One region of the Listeria tempestatis genome, then DNA from elsewhere that is predicted to be linked to it. Evidence: a T-box and tRNA genes for the amino acid it is inferred to sense, from the RefSeq annotation. Region 1 holds a T-box; the other holds one or more tRNA genes.
The links. A T-box is a leader RNA that pairs with one kind of tRNA and senses whether it is charged. The one in region 1 lies ahead of R8923_RS02015 (valine--tRNA ligase), so its partner is inferred to be a tRNA-Val.
Positions count from the first base shown of each region.

Region 2: it has a tRNA-Val gene. The T-box ahead of R8923_RS02015 (valine--tRNA ligase) is inferred to sense a tRNA for this amino acid. The anticodon was not compared.

Region 1 covers NZ_CAUYTK010000001.1:370,834-379,023, forward strand. Annotated here, with positions in the region: gene R8923_RS02015 (valine--tRNA ligase) at 1-1,717, opposite strand, end outside; T-box leader at 1,764-1,980, opposite strand; gene hemL (glutamate-1-semialdehyde 2,1-aminomutase) at 2,026-3,315, opposite strand; gene hemB (porphobilinogen synthase) at 3,318-4,298, opposite strand; gene R8923_RS02030 (uroporphyrinogen-III synthase) at 4,285-5,001, opposite strand; gene hemC (hydroxymethylbilane synthase) at 4,998-5,927, opposite strand; gene hemA (glutamyl-tRNA reductase) at 5,917-7,227, opposite strand; gene yihA (ribosome biogenesis GTP-binding protein YihA/YsxC) at 7,348-7,932, opposite strand; gene thrS (threonine--tRNA ligase) at 8,021-8,190, opposite strand, start outside.
Region 2 covers NZ_CAUYTK010000006.1:68,103-76,292, reverse strand. Annotated here, with positions in the region: gene dnaA (chromosomal replication initiator protein DnaA) at 1-447, opposite strand, end outside; gene R8923_RS09215 (hypothetical protein) at 885-1,352, shown strand; gene rpmH (50S ribosomal protein L34) at 1,500-1,634, shown strand; gene rnpA (ribonuclease P protein component) at 1,730-2,092, shown strand; gene yidC (membrane protein insertase YidC) at 2,133-2,996, shown strand; gene jag (RNA-binding cell elongation regulator Jag/EloR) at 2,993-3,613, shown strand; gene R8923_RS09190 (metallophosphoesterase) at 3,924-4,835, opposite strand; tRNA gene R8923_RS09185 (tRNA-Val) at 4,953-5,025, opposite strand; gene R8923_RS09180 (DUF4097 family beta strand repeat-containing protein) at 5,121-6,215, opposite strand; gene R8923_RS09175 (HAAS signaling domain-containing protein) at 6,217-6,804, opposite strand; gene R8923_RS09170 (PadR family transcriptional regulator) at 6,797-7,129, opposite strand; gene R8923_RS09165 (LacI family DNA-binding transcriptional regulator) at 7,273-8,190, opposite strand, start outside.

The DNA of each region.
Region 1 (8,190 bases):
CTTCGACCTTCTCAAAACTAAATTTTAAATCTTGTCCTGGCGAAGTTCCTGTTGATAAAGTGTAGCGAAGTGAGTCAGCACCGTATTTATCAATTACATCAATTGGATCTACACCGTTGCCAAGAGATTTAGACATCTTACGTCCCTCTGCATCACGCACAAGACCATGAATGAGTGTATCTTTAAATGGGCGCTTCCCAGTGAATTCCACAGACTGGAAGATCATGCGTGATACCCAGAAATAAATAATATCATACCCTGTTACTAATGTATGATTCGGGAAGAAATGTTTATAGTCAGGTGCATCAGTGTCTGGCCATCCCATTGTTGAAAAAGGCCAAAGTGCGGAACTAAACCAAGTATCTAATACATCTTCATCTTGTTCCCAATCAGATACGCTTTCTGGCGCTTCTTCTCCAACATAGATTTCGCCAGTTTGCTTGTGATACCAAGCAGGAATACGATGCCCCCACCATAATTGTCTAGATACGCACCAATCATGAATGTTCTCCATCCAAGTCGTATACGTTTTTTCAAAGCGATTTGGTACGAAATTAACTTTTGAGTCTTCCTCTAATTGTATTGCAAGCGCAGCTTTCGCTAGAGGTTCCATTTTAACAAACCATTGCATGGATAGATATGGCTCTACAACAGCATCAGTACGCTCTGAATGCCCTACTGCATGCATGTGAGGTTCTTGTTTGATAAACAGATTAAGCGCTTTGAAATCTTGAATAATTGCCTTACGTGCCTCAAAACGATCCATGCCATTATATTTGCCAGAAGCTTCATTCATTGTACCGTCTTCGTTCATAATAATAATTCGTGGTAAATCATGACGGTTCCCTACTTCAAAATCATTTGGATCATGAGCCGGTGTGATTTTAACGGCGCCAGAACCAAAGTCGCGTTCTACATACTCATCTGCAACAATTGGGATTTCTCGATTTAAGATGGGGAGTAAAATAGTTTTTCCAATTAAATGTGCATAGCGTTCGTCCTTTGGATGTACTGCAACTGCTGTATCACCAGGAATAGTTTCTGGACGAGTAGTAGCTACTTCTAAATAACCAGAGCCATCAGATAAAGGATATTTTAAATGATAGAAGTTTCCTTCCACTTCCTTATGGATAACTTCAATATCAGAAAGAGCTGTTTTAGCAACTGGATCCCAATTAATAATATACTGTCCTCGGTAAATTAAGCCCTTTTTATACAAAGAAACAAAGACTTTTTTCACAGCATCAGAAAGACCTTCATCTAGTGTGAAGCGTTCTCTCGAGTAATCTAGTCCTAAACCTAACTTTTCCCATTGTTCACGAATAAAAGAAGCGTATTCTTCTTTCCATTCCCAAGATTTTTCAAGAAATTTCTCACGACCAATGTCATGACGACTTATATTCGATTCTTTTAATTTAGCTTCCACTTTTGCTTGAGTTGCAATCCCTGCGTGATCCATACCAGGTAAATATAATGTATCAAAACCTTGCATCCTTTTCATCCGAGTAATAATATCTTGTAAAGTGGTGTCCCATGCATGTCCTAGATGCAGTTTTCCAGTCACGTTTGGTGGCGGAATAACAACACTATACGGCTCTTTTTCTAAATTTCCCTCTGCTTTGAAAAAATCATTTTCAAGCCACCAACTATATTTACCTGCTTCCACTTTATTAGGTTCATATTTTGTTGGCATCTCAATTTCATTTTGGTTTTCCATCTTAAAACCTCCTATTTTGTCAAATAAAAAACTCTTTTCATCCTTATAAAAGGACGAAAAGAGTTTGGAATCGCGGTACCACCTTTTTACTCAAAAAAATTGAGCACTTCATTCATTTAACGATGAGTTTCACCGGCTTTTCCTACTTTAGTTCAGAAAAGCAGCTCCAAGGCTACCTTCAATTATTTCGTATGAAAGTTTTCACCAACCACTTTCTCTCTAAAAAACGAAAATAATTTACTCTTCCTCTTCCAAGCTTTTTAGCCATATAGAATATACATGTAGTTTACCAAAATGAGGCTATTTCGTCAATTAGCTTTCAGTATTTTACATGTTTGTTCGAAAGCCTCAAGTGTTTTATCGATTTCTTTTTCAGTGTGGGCTGTTGAAATGAAAATACCTTCAAATTGAGATGGTGGCAGGAAAATGCCTTGGTTCAACATTTCACGGTAATAAGCGCTAAAGAAATTTAAATCACTTGTTTTTGCCTCATCGAAATTCGTCACTTTTTTATCTGTAAAGAAAAAGCCGAACATAGAACCAGCTTTGTTAATTGAAAGGGGTACATCATATTTAGCCGAAATACTTGTCAGCCCTTCTTCCATTCGTTTAATTAAACTGCGAAACTGATCGTAATGATGCGGGGTTAATTGAGAAATTGTTTCATAGCCAGCTGTCATTGCTAATGGATTGCCACTCAATGTGCCAGCTTGATAAATAGGTCCTGCTGGAGCAATTTGTTCCATGATTTCACGTTTCCCGCCGTAAGCGCCAACTGGCATGCCACCGCCAATTACCTTACCAAGACATGTTAAATCTGGCGTTACAACGTAATAGCCTTGAGCAGAATAATAATCAACACGAAATCCAGTCATGACTTCATCAAAAATTAGCAAGCTACCAAATTTTGTAGTCAAATCGCGGAGTCCTTCTAAAAAACCGGCGATGGGTGGAACAACACCCATATTTCCAGCAACAGGTTCTACAATAACGCACGCAATTTGTTCACCGTAATGACTAAAAGCTAGGCGCGCACTTTCTAAATCGTTATACGGAACGGTAATCGTGTCTTCGGCGAGCTTGCTTGTGACACCGGGGGAGTCTGGTAAACCGAGCGTCGCAACTCCAGACCCTGCTTTAATCAAAAGAGAATCACCATGACCGTGGTAGCTACCCTCGAATTTTAAAATCTTATCGCGTTTTGTGTAGCCTCTTGCTAGGCGAATAGCGCTCATCGTTGCTTCTGTTCCTGAAGAAACCATGCGTACAATATCAATTGATGGCACACGTTCGATTACAAGTTTGGCTAATTCATTTTCGATTTCTGTTGGAGTCCCAAAACTTGTACCTTTTTGGATTGTCTTTGTTAAAGCTGCGACCACATTTGGATTTGCATGTCCTAATATGAGTGGTCCCCATGATAAAACATAATCGATATAATTGTTACCATCAATATCAGTTAAATAGGCGCCTGTTCCGTGGTCCATAAAAACGGGTGTTGCGTCGACTGATTTAAATGCCCGAACAGGGCTGTTGACACCACCCGGCATTAGCTTTAAGGCTTCAGTAAAAGCTTTTTTCGAGTTTGAAAAATCCAATCTTATCCCTCCAGTTTGTTTAAATATGTAGCAACGTCTTTAGCAAAATACGTGATAATCAAATCGGCTCCCGCACGTTTCATACTGAGTAGCATCTCCATCACGATTTTTTCTTCATCAATCCAATTATTTTGGCTAGCGGCTTTCACCATGGCATATTCTCCGCTTACATTGTATGCAACAACAGGAAGATGCGTCTCATTCCGGATATCACGAACAATATCTAAATAGGATAAAGCAGGTTTAACGATAATAAAGTCTGCCCCTTCTTTTTCATCACTTTTGGCTTCTAAAAAGGCTTCATGACGATTTGCGGGGTCCATCTGATAGGTTTTTCGGTCGCCAAATTGTGGTGCACCATCTGCAGCGTCGCGGAACGGACCATAAAAGGCCGAAGCGTATTTCACGGCATACGACATGATGGGAATATTTTCAAAGCCAGCTTCATCGAGACCACTGCGAATGGCTTGGACAAAGCCGTCCATCATATTAGATGGCGCAATAATATCAGCACCTGCACGTGCTTGGCTGACGGCTGTTTGAACAAGAATTTCGAGAGATTCATCGTTTAAAACCCGCTCACCTTGAACAAGACCGCAATGCCCATGATCTGTAAATTCACAAAGGCAAGTATCGGCGATGACAAGAAGATTTGGAAAAGCTTCTTTAATAAGTTGTGTTGCTTTTTGGATGATGCCATGTGAATGAAAGGCACCTGTTCCAATTGCATCTTTTTCAGAAGGAATGCCGAATAAAATGACAGCTTGGATACCACACGAAACAACACTTTCTATCTCTTGCTTTAACGCAGAAAGAGGGTATTGAAATACACCAGGCATAGAGGCTACTTCGGTTACCTCATCGCCTTCTTCTTTAATAAAAAGCGGATATATAAAATCGTTCATTGTTAAGTTGTTTTCACGAACTAAATCACGCATTGCAACAGACGATCTTAGTTTGCGATGTCGATCAAAATTTATCATCTTCTATCTCCTTTATTAAGCTATCCATTGTATAAGTTGCTGGTTGGACATCTACTTTGAAACCATCTCGTTCGATGGCTTCGCTTGTAACAGGACCAATCGAAGCAATTTTAAAAGCCTTTTGAACAGCGTTTTTCTTAAAAATCTTTTTGAAATTTTTCCATGCAGATGGGCTTGCGAAAGTCATGTAAAAATTGCTCTCACTTTCCATTGCGGCACGCAGCTGTGTAGGCGCTGCTTCAGGCATAACCGTGTCATATAAAAAAATCCGCCTCACTGAAACCCCTCTTTTTTGTAATAAAACGGGGATAACGCTTCGCCCTTTCAAACTTTGCGGAAAAAGCACCGCCGGATTTCCACTTATAAATTGAAGCCACTCAAAAATAAAAACATCCGTTTCAAACTTGTTTGGAATAAAATCAGCAACTAAACCAAATTTTTCTAAAGCTAACGCCGTTTGTGTTCCAATTACAGCAATTTTGAGTGATTTTGGCCAAATTTTAAAGTGGTCAAAAAAATAATAAACAGCATTTTGACTTGTAAAAAACAGCCAATCATAATCATCAAGAATTATATTTTCTTCTATACGGAGTGGACGCGTTTCAATTAATGGTATCGAAATGGCACGAATCGCATTTGTTTCTATCTTTCGAATCGCTTCCAGATTTTTTGCTGCTTCACGTGTTAAAATGACCGTTTTCATAGCGAACGCAGCTCGTCAATTAGCTCTTTTGCGCCCTGTTCTAAAAGTATGTTCGCCGCTTCTGTGCCAATTGTTTCTGGAACATCACCACTTTTTTGAACTTTTAATTGCGTCCTTCCGTCAGCACTCCCAACAAAGCCTGTGAAGGAAAGTCCATGTGCCTCTTTTTGAGCGAAACCAGCAATTGGGATTTCACAGCCACCATTCAATGTTTTTAAGAAGGTACGTTCAGCTTGAACACAAAATGCCGTTTCTGCATTATGAATGGCGCTTAGCATCGTTTTTAGTTCCTCATCATTGTTTCGGCATTCAATTGCCAAGGCGCCTTGTCCAACTGCGGGTAAACAAGTTTCAACATCAAGAGTTTGGCGTTTTAGCGTTTCATCAGAAAGCCAACCCATGCGCGCTAAACCTGCTTCTGCTAGGAGAATCGCGTCGAAGTCTTCTGTATGCAGCTTTTTTAAGCGAGTATCGATATTGCCACGTATAAACTTGATTTGAAAATCTGCGCGATAGCGTTTTAACATGGAAGCACGTCGTAAGCTACTTGTTCCAATAATCGCGCCATGAGGTAGCTCATCTAAACTATTTTCTTTTGCAAAAACAACACAATCATAGGGAGATTCTCTTTTTGGGATGGCACCAATTATTAAGCCTTCTTGCAGTTCAGAAGGTACGTCTTTCATACTATGAACAGCAAAATCTATCTTTTTATCCACTAAAGCTTGCTCAACTTCTGAAACGAAAAGTCCTTTTCCGCCGACTTTACTCAATGTAACATCTAAAATACGGTCGCCTTTTGTCACAATCTCATGAATTTTAAACGAAGCATCCGGGAATTTTTCCTTTAGTGCGCTAATAACATGACCTGTTTGTGTTAGAGCGAGTTTACTGCTTCTGGAGCCAACAATTATTTCACGTTTCATACGTTTTCCTCATTTCTTTAGCTTGCTGTGAAGATTCCGCCATTTGTAAGCCAAAAATTTCTTTAAATAGTTGAATTTTTGTTTCAGAATCGGCATCAATAGACATTTCTTTAATCTCAGATACGGGATTTTTTAGAAGTTGGTTAATAATGCTCTTCATATGTTTACCAATTAACAGATACTCCCGTTCCGTCAACCCTGGAAGCTTATTCTCCAAACTCTTCATTGTCTCAGACTGAATTTGCAATGCGTTTTCCCGAAGTTCACGAATTAACGGAACAACACCTAACTGCTTTTCCCATTCAAAAAAGGCAGCAGTTTCAGCTTCAATTTCAGATTCTAAAGCCTTAACGATTTGTTTGCGCTCTTTTGTGTTTGCTGAAATAATCCCGTCTAAATCGTCTAAATCGTATAAAAAGATGTGAGGTAATTCTGCGCACATAGGATCTACATTTCGCGGCATCGCAATATCAATAATAAGAAGTGGCTTTGACCGATTTAAAACAACTTTTCTAGCCATGCTTTCGGTTACAACGAATTCATTTGCTCCTGTTGAAACAATGATAATATCGGCTTTTTCCATTTCTTTATCTAAATCTTGTATTGGCGAAAAAGAAGCGTGAAATTGATGAGCAAGATCTAGACCTGTTTTTTCTGTACGGTTCATTATGGTAACCCTTTCGACGCCGCTTCCAGTTAAATTTTTTAAGGCAAGCTCGCTCATTTTTCCGGCACCAAGTAATAAAACGGATTGTTTATTTAAATTTGTATAAATTGATTTTGCAACTTCAACGGCAGCATAGCTAACAGAAACAGCATTTTCATTGATACGCGTATCATGATGCGTTTTTTTTGAAAAGCGGATTGCTGCAGGGAAGAGCTGATTAAATAGCGTTCCAGTCGTACCAGTAGATTGCGCCAATTGGAAAGCGTGTTTGACCTGACCTAAAATTTGCGTTTCACCTAAAACGAGTGAATCAAGCCCTGAAGTGACTTCAAAAAGATGCGAAACAGCCTGTTTTTCCTCATAAAAAAAGAGATAGTTCGCGAGTATATCAATATCCTCTTGAAACCATTTGGCAAGAAAACGTTTCATATAATAACGCGCTGTGTGAATTTGATCGACAACAGCGAAAATTTCAGTTCGATTGCATGTTGAAATAATCACATTTTCAAGTATACTTTTCTCTTTGTTAAGTGCAGAGAGTGCGAGTTCTTCTTCATCACTCCGAAAGACAAGTTTCTCCCTAATCTCGATTGGTGCCGTTTTATGGTTAAGTCCGACAGACAATATGTACATCTAAAAGTCCCCCTACAAATGAGATATTTTTATTTTATCATTTTAGTTAGTGTAAGTTCAATTAGCTGGTTTTTTAAAATTATTATCTGTAATAGAAAAATGAGCTTAAATGATAGTCATTCAGCTCATCTTCTGTTCAATAAATTTCCATGCCTCTTCTTTTCCCATGCCAGTCTCAGAAGAGAACATTACGAAATCATCTTCTTTATCAAAATCAAGTGTTTCGCGCACAATTTTAGCATGTTTTTGCCATTTACTGCGCGGAATTTTATCCGCTTTTGTCGCAATGATGATAACAGGTATGTGATAATATTTAAGAAATTCATACATCATTACATCGTCATTTGTTGGCTTATGTCTTAAATCAACAATTTGAATGACCGCACGCAATTGTTCACGCGAAGTAATATATGTTTCAATCATTTCGCCCCATTTTTCACGCTCGCGTTTTGAAACTTTTGCGAAACCATAGCCTGGAACGTCAACAAAATAAAATTTTTCTTCAATTTTATAGAAGTTAAGTGTTTGTGTTTTGCCCGGTTTTTGTGAAATACGTGCCATGCTTTTTCGGCGAATCATTTTATTGATAAATGAAGATTTTCCAACATTAGAACGCCCTGCTAGTGCAAATTCAGGCAAAGAGTCTGCCGGATATTGCTCTTGCCAAACCGCACTAATGACAAGTTCTACATTATTTACATCCATAATTTAAGCCCTCGCTTTTCTAATCTCGTTCTAGTATAACGGAAAAACGCTTTTCCCACAACAGCAATTGCAGGAAAAGCGCATTCACTTAATATTTATTTACTTCTTGAAGCACTTTTTGGATAAAGTCTTCTAGTTTTATTGTTTCGGAGTCTTTCGAACCATACTTACGGGCATTTACTTCGCCGCTTTCTGCTTCTTGATCCCCAAGAACAAGAGCGTAAGGGATTTTTTGAGTTTGCGCTTCACGGATTTTAT
Region 2 (8,190 bases), on a different contig from region 1:
AATAAATAACGGATTATAGGCTTTTGCTGGTGCTTCAGCCACAGCAAGTGAAGCGGCATGAGCAAATCGATTTCCAGAGCCGATAACAAACGTGTCAAAAACATATCTAGGATTTAGCATATGTTTGGCATTATCTGGATCATTTTCGTCTAACATAATTTGATTAGGTTGAATGGGCTTATAATCAAAGTTTTCATCCTGTTCACCATCGATAAAACGAACTTCGAATAATGTTCCAGTTACTTCTTGCAAAATATTTGCGATAAATTGTGTATAACTTTTTTCTAGCCAATCCCGTACAAAATTATTAGGAGCTGAAATGATGAAGGTATTATCTTCTAATGAATGTGCAGTTGTCGATTTCATCCATGTATCATAACTTGGCTTACTCATATTTTTTTGGACGATTTGTAGCACATCAGACCAAATATCTTCAATAGGTTGCAAAAAACTCCCCCCTCTTCATTTTTAGTTATTTATCCACAAGTTAAAAAAACAGTGGATAAAGATATCCCGGGACTGTTTAAAAAATATCCACAACGTAAAACAATACTGTGGATAAGTTTAGTTTTCCCCAATTATTTTATATTTCAACACCTGATATATTATCAAAAAAATGCTTGAATAGCAAGGACTTTCAAATTTTGTCCCCAAACTTATACACCTGTGAAAAAAAGTTGTCCACAGTATGTGTTATTGTGTATAACTTGTGAATAGGCATCTGAATAAAATTTGAAATCAATTCAAATTATCCACAATCAAAATCATAATATGTGGATAATTTTAAAAGAAAGTGTAAGTTTATCCACTTACTAAACAAAAATTATGGAGCTATGGTAGAATGGTAGTACAGTGTAAAAATGACAAAAAGGTTGTGTTCAAGCATGCATTTTCAGAGATTAATCAATAGTAAAGATTTAGAATTTTACCGAGTTGCTGAACAAAATAATAGAGAAGAGGCATTTGGATACCTCGTCATTTATGATAAAAGGGGACCAGCTGTGTTAAAAGATTTTACTGTTTTTTATAAAAGTAGTATTGAACCAAAAATATTTGAAGAAAGTCTTAAAAAGAATCACATCTACGTTCTTTTTTTCCATTTTACAGATATAGAAGAAGTTGAGGAGATGCCAAAATTTGCGAAAGTTATTCATTTTATAGAAGATTTATTGAAATTTAATGAGTCTAGTTATTATATGGATAATTATTTGATTCAAAAAAATTTATATTTTGAATGTCCACTTGAATATGAAAAAATTGGTGAGTTTCTTCAATATTTAAAGGAAGTCTCCGAACGAAAAATTCCCTATTTTAAAACAGAAAGAAAAAAATATCTGAATTTATCACAGTAAAGGGGTTTTTTTGATGCTTAAAATATGGTATGATTATGTGCGGAGTTTATCTAGCTCTATTGACAAATAAAGTTAATTTACGTACAATATTTAAGACTGTCTAATAGATTTAATTCGATTGGACCCATTTATGGGAGGTGTAACAAAATGAAAAGAACATATCAACCAAGTAAACGTAAAAGAAAAAAAGTACATGGTTTCCGTACACGTATGAGTTCTAAAAATGGACGTAGAGTTTTAGCAGCACGTCGTCGTAAAGGAAGAAAAGTTTTATCTGCGTAGACCACTGAAAAGGCTCAGTGGTTTTTTTATTGGAAGGTTTGATGATCAAACAAATCACAAAAAGTATTTTTCCGGGTATTCCAAAAGGAGTCAGTATGAAAAAAGAATATCGCATCAAAAAAAATGATGATTTCCAGCTTGTTTTTAAGAAAGGAAAGTCATTTGCTAACCGGCAATTTGTCGTGTATAAATTAAAGAGAGAAGATTTACAACATTTTCGAATTGGTTTATCTGTTAGTAAAAAAATTGGAAATGCTGTCTGTCGAAACCGTATTAAACGTTACATACGACAAGCTTTTCATGAATTTGAAAACGAAATTGATTCGCAAAATGATTATATTATTATCGCCAGAAAACCGGCGGCCAACATGGATTTTCACGAAGTAAAGGGTAGCTTAGAACATGTTTTAAAAATTGCTAAGGTGATGAAACGTTCTAAAACAAACTATTCAAAATGAGTGGAAATTTTAAAAAAGGCGGAATGGGAGGTAATACTTTTTGAAAAAGAAAAGAAACCTAAAGAAAAAACTGTTTATCACAAGTTTAGTAGTCTTACTTATGGCAGTTCTTTCGGGGTGTGGGTATTCAACTGACCCAATTACAAAAGACTCTACTGGATTTTGGAGTCATTATATCGTTTTTCCACTATCTTGGGTGATTACTTGGTTTGCAGATTTATTTGGTGGCAATTATGCAATGGGAATTATCGTAGTTACAATTTTAATTCGTTTGCTCATTATGCCACTAATGATTAAACAAATTAAGAGTCAAAAAGAAATGATGAATGTTCAACCAAAATTAAAAGAACTTCAAGCAAAATATGCATCAAAAGACAATGAAACAAAACAAAAACTACAACAAGAAACTATGCGTTTATACCAAGAGCATAACATCAATCCAATGATGGGTTGTTTGCCACTCTTAATTCAAATGCCAATTTTAATTGGATTTTATCAAGCAATCAGTCGAACTGCTGAGATTAAAACAGATACGTTCTTATGGATGACACTTGGAAACCCTGATCCTTATTACATTTTGCCAATTATTGCGGCTCTAACAACGTTTGCATCATCTAAAATTTCAATGATGGGACAAACACAACAAAATAAATCAATGGCGATGATTGTATATATTATGCCAGTTATGATTTTATTCATGGGGATCACGTTACCATCAGCACTAGCTCTTTACTGGATTATCGGTAACGTATTCACCGTATTCCAAACACTTTTAATCAATAATCCTTTTAAAAACAAACGTGAGTTAGAAGCACGTGAAGCGGCAGAAGCAGAAGAAGCAAGACTTCAAAAGAAAGCTGCAAACATGAAAGCTTCTAAAAAAGGAGGTAAGAAAAGAAAGTGAGAGATATCACTGCGCAAGGACAAACTGTAGAAGAAGCTGTTCAAAATGCACTTAAAGAACTCAAACTTGAAAGAAACCAAGTTGAAGTCGAAATCATGGACGAAGGAAAAAAAGGTATTTTCGGATTAGGTTCACGTCTAGCTATGGTTAAAGTAATTGAAAAAGAAAACGGCACGCAAATTGCGACCGACTATATTTTGGATATTGCTGAAAAAATGGGTGCAAAAATCTCAATTGACGTTGAAGAAGAAGGAAAAGATATTAAAATCCAAATTTCTGGAGAAAACCTAGGCGTTTTAATTGGAAAACATGGTCAAACTTTAAACTCGCTTCAATACTTAACACAACTAATTGCTAATAAACAGACCGAACAATTTAAAAATATTATCGTGAATGTTGGCGATTATCGTGAAAGACGTTATGAAACACTTTCTGGACTTGCTAAAAAGATGGGTGATAAGGCAATTAGAACGCGGCGTGCGGTACATTTGGAACCAATGCCTTCGTTCGAGCGTAAAATCATCCATGCCATTTTAAGTGAAAATACAAAAATTGAAACGCATTCGGAAGGGCGCGACCCATACCGCTATATTGTAATTAAACCTGCAAAAGCTTAAAAGATGACTTTTCATGCTAAAAGACTGATGATTATTTGTCATCAGTCTTTTTTTATTTAGAATAAATATGGAAGTTTTTTATCTAAAGTTGTTTCATGGTGTGAGGGGATGGACTTTATTTGTACGGTAGTGCCGTCAGTAATTGCGGCCGTAAGTAAATTTGCATGAACACAACCAGTATCGAGATGCACTTTATTATGGATTTGAAACGCATTTGTGGAAGCAACATGCCCGAAAAAATGAAATGGGAGGTCTTTAGAAGCTTCTTTTTTCAAAAATAGCAGCTGATTTTGGATGGGCATGTCGCGATTTAAATGGAAATTTCGCATTTTACGCCGCGACTTATCGTCCATTTTCCCAAATACTTATTTTTACAAGGTGCGTGTGTGGCAATAAAATGCCCTTTTAATTCGTAAAATGGTTTGGCATTTTCTACAAGTGTATTAAATTTTGCAAGTAATTTTGTATCAGCCTTTAAAATGGGAATTGAATCAAAATAAGTGTCTACAATAGTTTGATTGGCTCCTTTAATTTCCCCGCGAATATATTTGTAGACAAAACTTTCATGATTTCCGAGAACGAAATAAAAAAAGTTTTGATTTTTAAATAGAAATTCGACCATTTGGCGTGTTTGTTTGCCTTTATCAACAAAATCTCCTAGAAAAACAAACGCCTGATCATCGGGCGGTAAAGCTATAGCTTTACCAAATGTATCAAACTGAAATCCAAAATCTTCAAGCATAATTTTTAATTCCGAAACACATTCATGCGTATCCCCAATGATATGATACGTTTTATTTTTGGGCAGCTGACAGGACTCATATGCTGCATAATTGCTTGAAATCATTATATTCTTGTCATAATTCACATGATGAATCTTTGCGTCACTGAAATGGTGAAATGATGATTTTGAATCTCCAAAATTAAAAATCTCGATGGAATATTGATTCTTCAGTGCATGTCGCTTCAAATAATCTAAAAATTCATCCGCCAAGTGCGGTGTGCTAATAAAAACATACTCTGTATTTGCTGGATATTGAATCGCTTCTAACAACTTTTGGTCAAAATTAGCCGCGTTTTGTTCCAAATGCACAAATTTAGGAGGCGTATCCTCACACAAAATCAACTGTGGCAAAATAGTTTTCTCTAAAAACTTTTCTTTCTCTAAGCGATTTAAACCTACTAAAAGAAAAAAAGTATGAATTGATGTTTTCATTTCCATAATAACCCGTCCTTAATGTTTCACGTGAAACAATCATTATTTTTTTAGCATAGCACTTAAAAGAGGGGGAGGTAATTATAAAAGCCCATTTTCCGTGTTAGAAAATGGACTTAAAAATGGTCCCGACTGGTCTCGAACCAGCGACCCCCACCATGTCAAGGTGATACTCTCCCAACTGAGCTACAGGACCGTATAAAATAATAATACGGATTTTAATAGAAGAAGTCAATAACATAAAAGCCAACACCTTTATTTTGTTTAAAACAAAGTGTTGGCTTTCTAAATTTAATTGCTTATTTTAATGTCACCAGAAGAAGTATTCGCATTTATTTCAGTCGAAGCATTTTTAGAGTTGTTTGGCATTTTAACATCTCCGGACTTAGAACTTACATTATAAATTGCCTTAGTTCCTGTCGGTAAAGTCACATTAACTTCGCCCGAATTGGACGTTACATGAACTGATTTTGGTTCCTGGTTGAACGTCATTTCAATATCGCCAGAACTTGATTTAGCTGAAGTGCTTGCGGCAAGTCCGTCAAGTTCAATTGTACCAGAAGAGGTGCTTGAATGAACTTTTCCATCTAATAGACTTCCTTCAATATCCCCAGAATCTGTTTCAAGTGTAATTTGTTTAGCGCTAAGGTCATCAGCGGAAATTTCACCTGAATTGCTTACAAGTTTAATTTCACCGCTCGTCATATTTTCTACATCAATATCGCCTGAAGTCGTTTCAACTGCCAAATCTCCATCAATTCGAACAGCTTCAATTTCACCAGAAGAGGCTACTACATTCGTGTTGCCAGTGAGGTCGGCCAAGTGGACGTCGCCAGATTCATTATATACGCTGATTTTATCAGCGTTTGTGCGGTTAACTTGAATTTCACCAGAGGAAGCACTCGTTTTAATTGTTTGTGCGTTTCCATCTGAAACAATTGTATCCGATGAATTTCCTTGAACAACAAGTTCATTAAGTGCTTTTTCTTTGTTTAAATAAATTGTAATTTCTTGTTTGCCGGAAAGATTTATCCGCATGAAATCAACAAACGGCTCTTTGTTTTTAATTTCAAGGTTAAGTGTTGTGCCGTCATTTTGTACCTTGGCTGTTTTAATTTGATTAATTTCACTTTTTGTATAGTGACCTGAAACCTCAACATAGTTTTTGCCGTTTTGACTTTCCTTAAAGGTAATGGCGCTATCGTGTGTTGTATTAAGCGTAATATTCTCAATTTCGGTATCTGCTAATGTGAACGTTTTATTATAAGCTTCGCCTCTTTCGACCATGTTGCCGCTTTTAAATGTGAAGGCAAAACCAATTCCGCCGATGATGAGTAATGCTAAGCCGGCAAAGAAGACACGCCAAGTCCATTTTCTATTTTTCATTTTAACGTCCTCCTTTCAGCGTGTAAGTGTGCCACGAAATGACTAGAATCGTCAGTTTTTTAATTAAATTTGTAAACCAAAGAATGACGGGTAGTAACATCAATCCAAGCCCAGTCATTGCAACACTTGCAAAACCTTGGTACATTTCAAGTGTTTGACCAAACATGAGGGAGATGAGTAATAAGACGGGTGTCAAAACGAGTGTCCCAACTAAAACCCAAAGTGAAATAACCAAACTCCAAAGCGCAAAGCCGATTGGAATTAAAAGAAGTAGATCTAGGAAGATAAGTCCAATGAGTAAAATGACTCTTAAGCCTGGTGTTCGTTCTTTTGTGGTCGGTCTTCTTGGAACATAGTATGTTTCTGGCGGAGTCATAGGGTCTTGAAGTAATTCTTCGCGCTGTGTGAAGATGTCCTCAGCGATTGATTTAGGTGTGCCGAGGCTTAGTACGATTTCTTCTTCACTTTTGCCTTCTGCTTCGCCGCTTCTAAAGTGCTCGCGGTAGTCTTCGAGCAACTCTTTTCGATCTGCAGGATTAAGCGAGGCTAGGCGCTCTTCTAGTTCGGTTAAAAAAAGTTCTTTATTCACCACGTACTCCCTCCTTTTCCATTAATTTTGTAACGCTTTCTGTAAAATTGCTCCATTCAAAAATTAATTCATTCAAGTAAATTTCACCCTTTAATGTTAATTGATAATATTTTCGTGAGGGTCCCTCAGTAGACTCCTTTAAATAGGTGGTGCAATATTCATCTTTTACAAGTCGTCTTAATACTGGATAAATGGCGCCTTCTGCGACTTCAATATAGATAGAAACTTGCTGTGCGAGCTCGTAGCCATATCTGTCCTTAGAACGAATCAAATAGAGACAACAAAGTTCTAAAACGCCTTTCTTAAACTGCGGATTGACTTCCATTAAAAGTCCTCCATTCTGCACTATATTATTTTTTTAGTACTGATTATTATTCACTACTCAAGTATAGTATAACACTAACTACTGTTCAATGCAAGGTACTAAAAAAATAAAAAGAACAAAGCAAAAACTTTGTTCAGTGGATGTTAAATTTTTTTAATGGAGTCTCTTACAATCATATTGGTGGAAATGATGGTTTCTTTTGGAATGTTTTGTTCTCCTTTTAAAATTTGAAAGAGAAGTTTGGTTGCACTTTGTCCCAGACGATTGATAGGAATATCAATGGATGTTAGTGGGGGGGACAAAAAAGTTGACGCAACTTTATCATTGTAGCCGATGACGGATAAATCTTCTGGAATTTTGTAACCGTGGTCGGCGGCCATTTTATAAATACTCATGACTTTAATATCATCGGTTGCAAAAACGGCGGTTGGTTTATCGTCACCAGACATTAATTGCACGGCGGCTTTATAGCTATCTTCAATTTGGTAGCCACTATCAATAATCCAGCTTGTACGAATATCTAGTTGATGGTCGAACAGGCAATTTCTAAAGCCCGCTAGGCGATCAACGGAAACATGGTAGTCGAGAGGGGCATGAATACAGGCAATTTTTTTATGCCCGTTTTGAATAAGAAATTTAGTTAGCGCGTAGCTGTCGCCAAAATTGTCAGTATCAACGGAGTAAATATTTCGGTAAGCGCCTTCAACTTTTCCAGTAACAACAATTGGGATATTATACGCATCGATTTTATCAAAAAAAGTTTCATCTGCAGGAGAGCTGAGCATGATAATGCCTTTTATCATCTTTTCTTGGATTTTTGCAAGGCATTTTTGGAGCTCGTCGTCACTATTTTTAGCTGTTTGCAAAATTAAATCAAAATTTTCCCGTTCTGCTTCTACCGAAATCGAATGAATAATTTCTGAAAAATATGGATTTCCTGAAGTTGTTTTTGTAGAACGATTTGAAATGACCATGATTGCGTCAAAACCTGAGGAAGTCAGTGCACGTGCGAGTTTGCTCGGCTGATAATCTAATTCTTTTATGGCACGAAGCACTTTTTT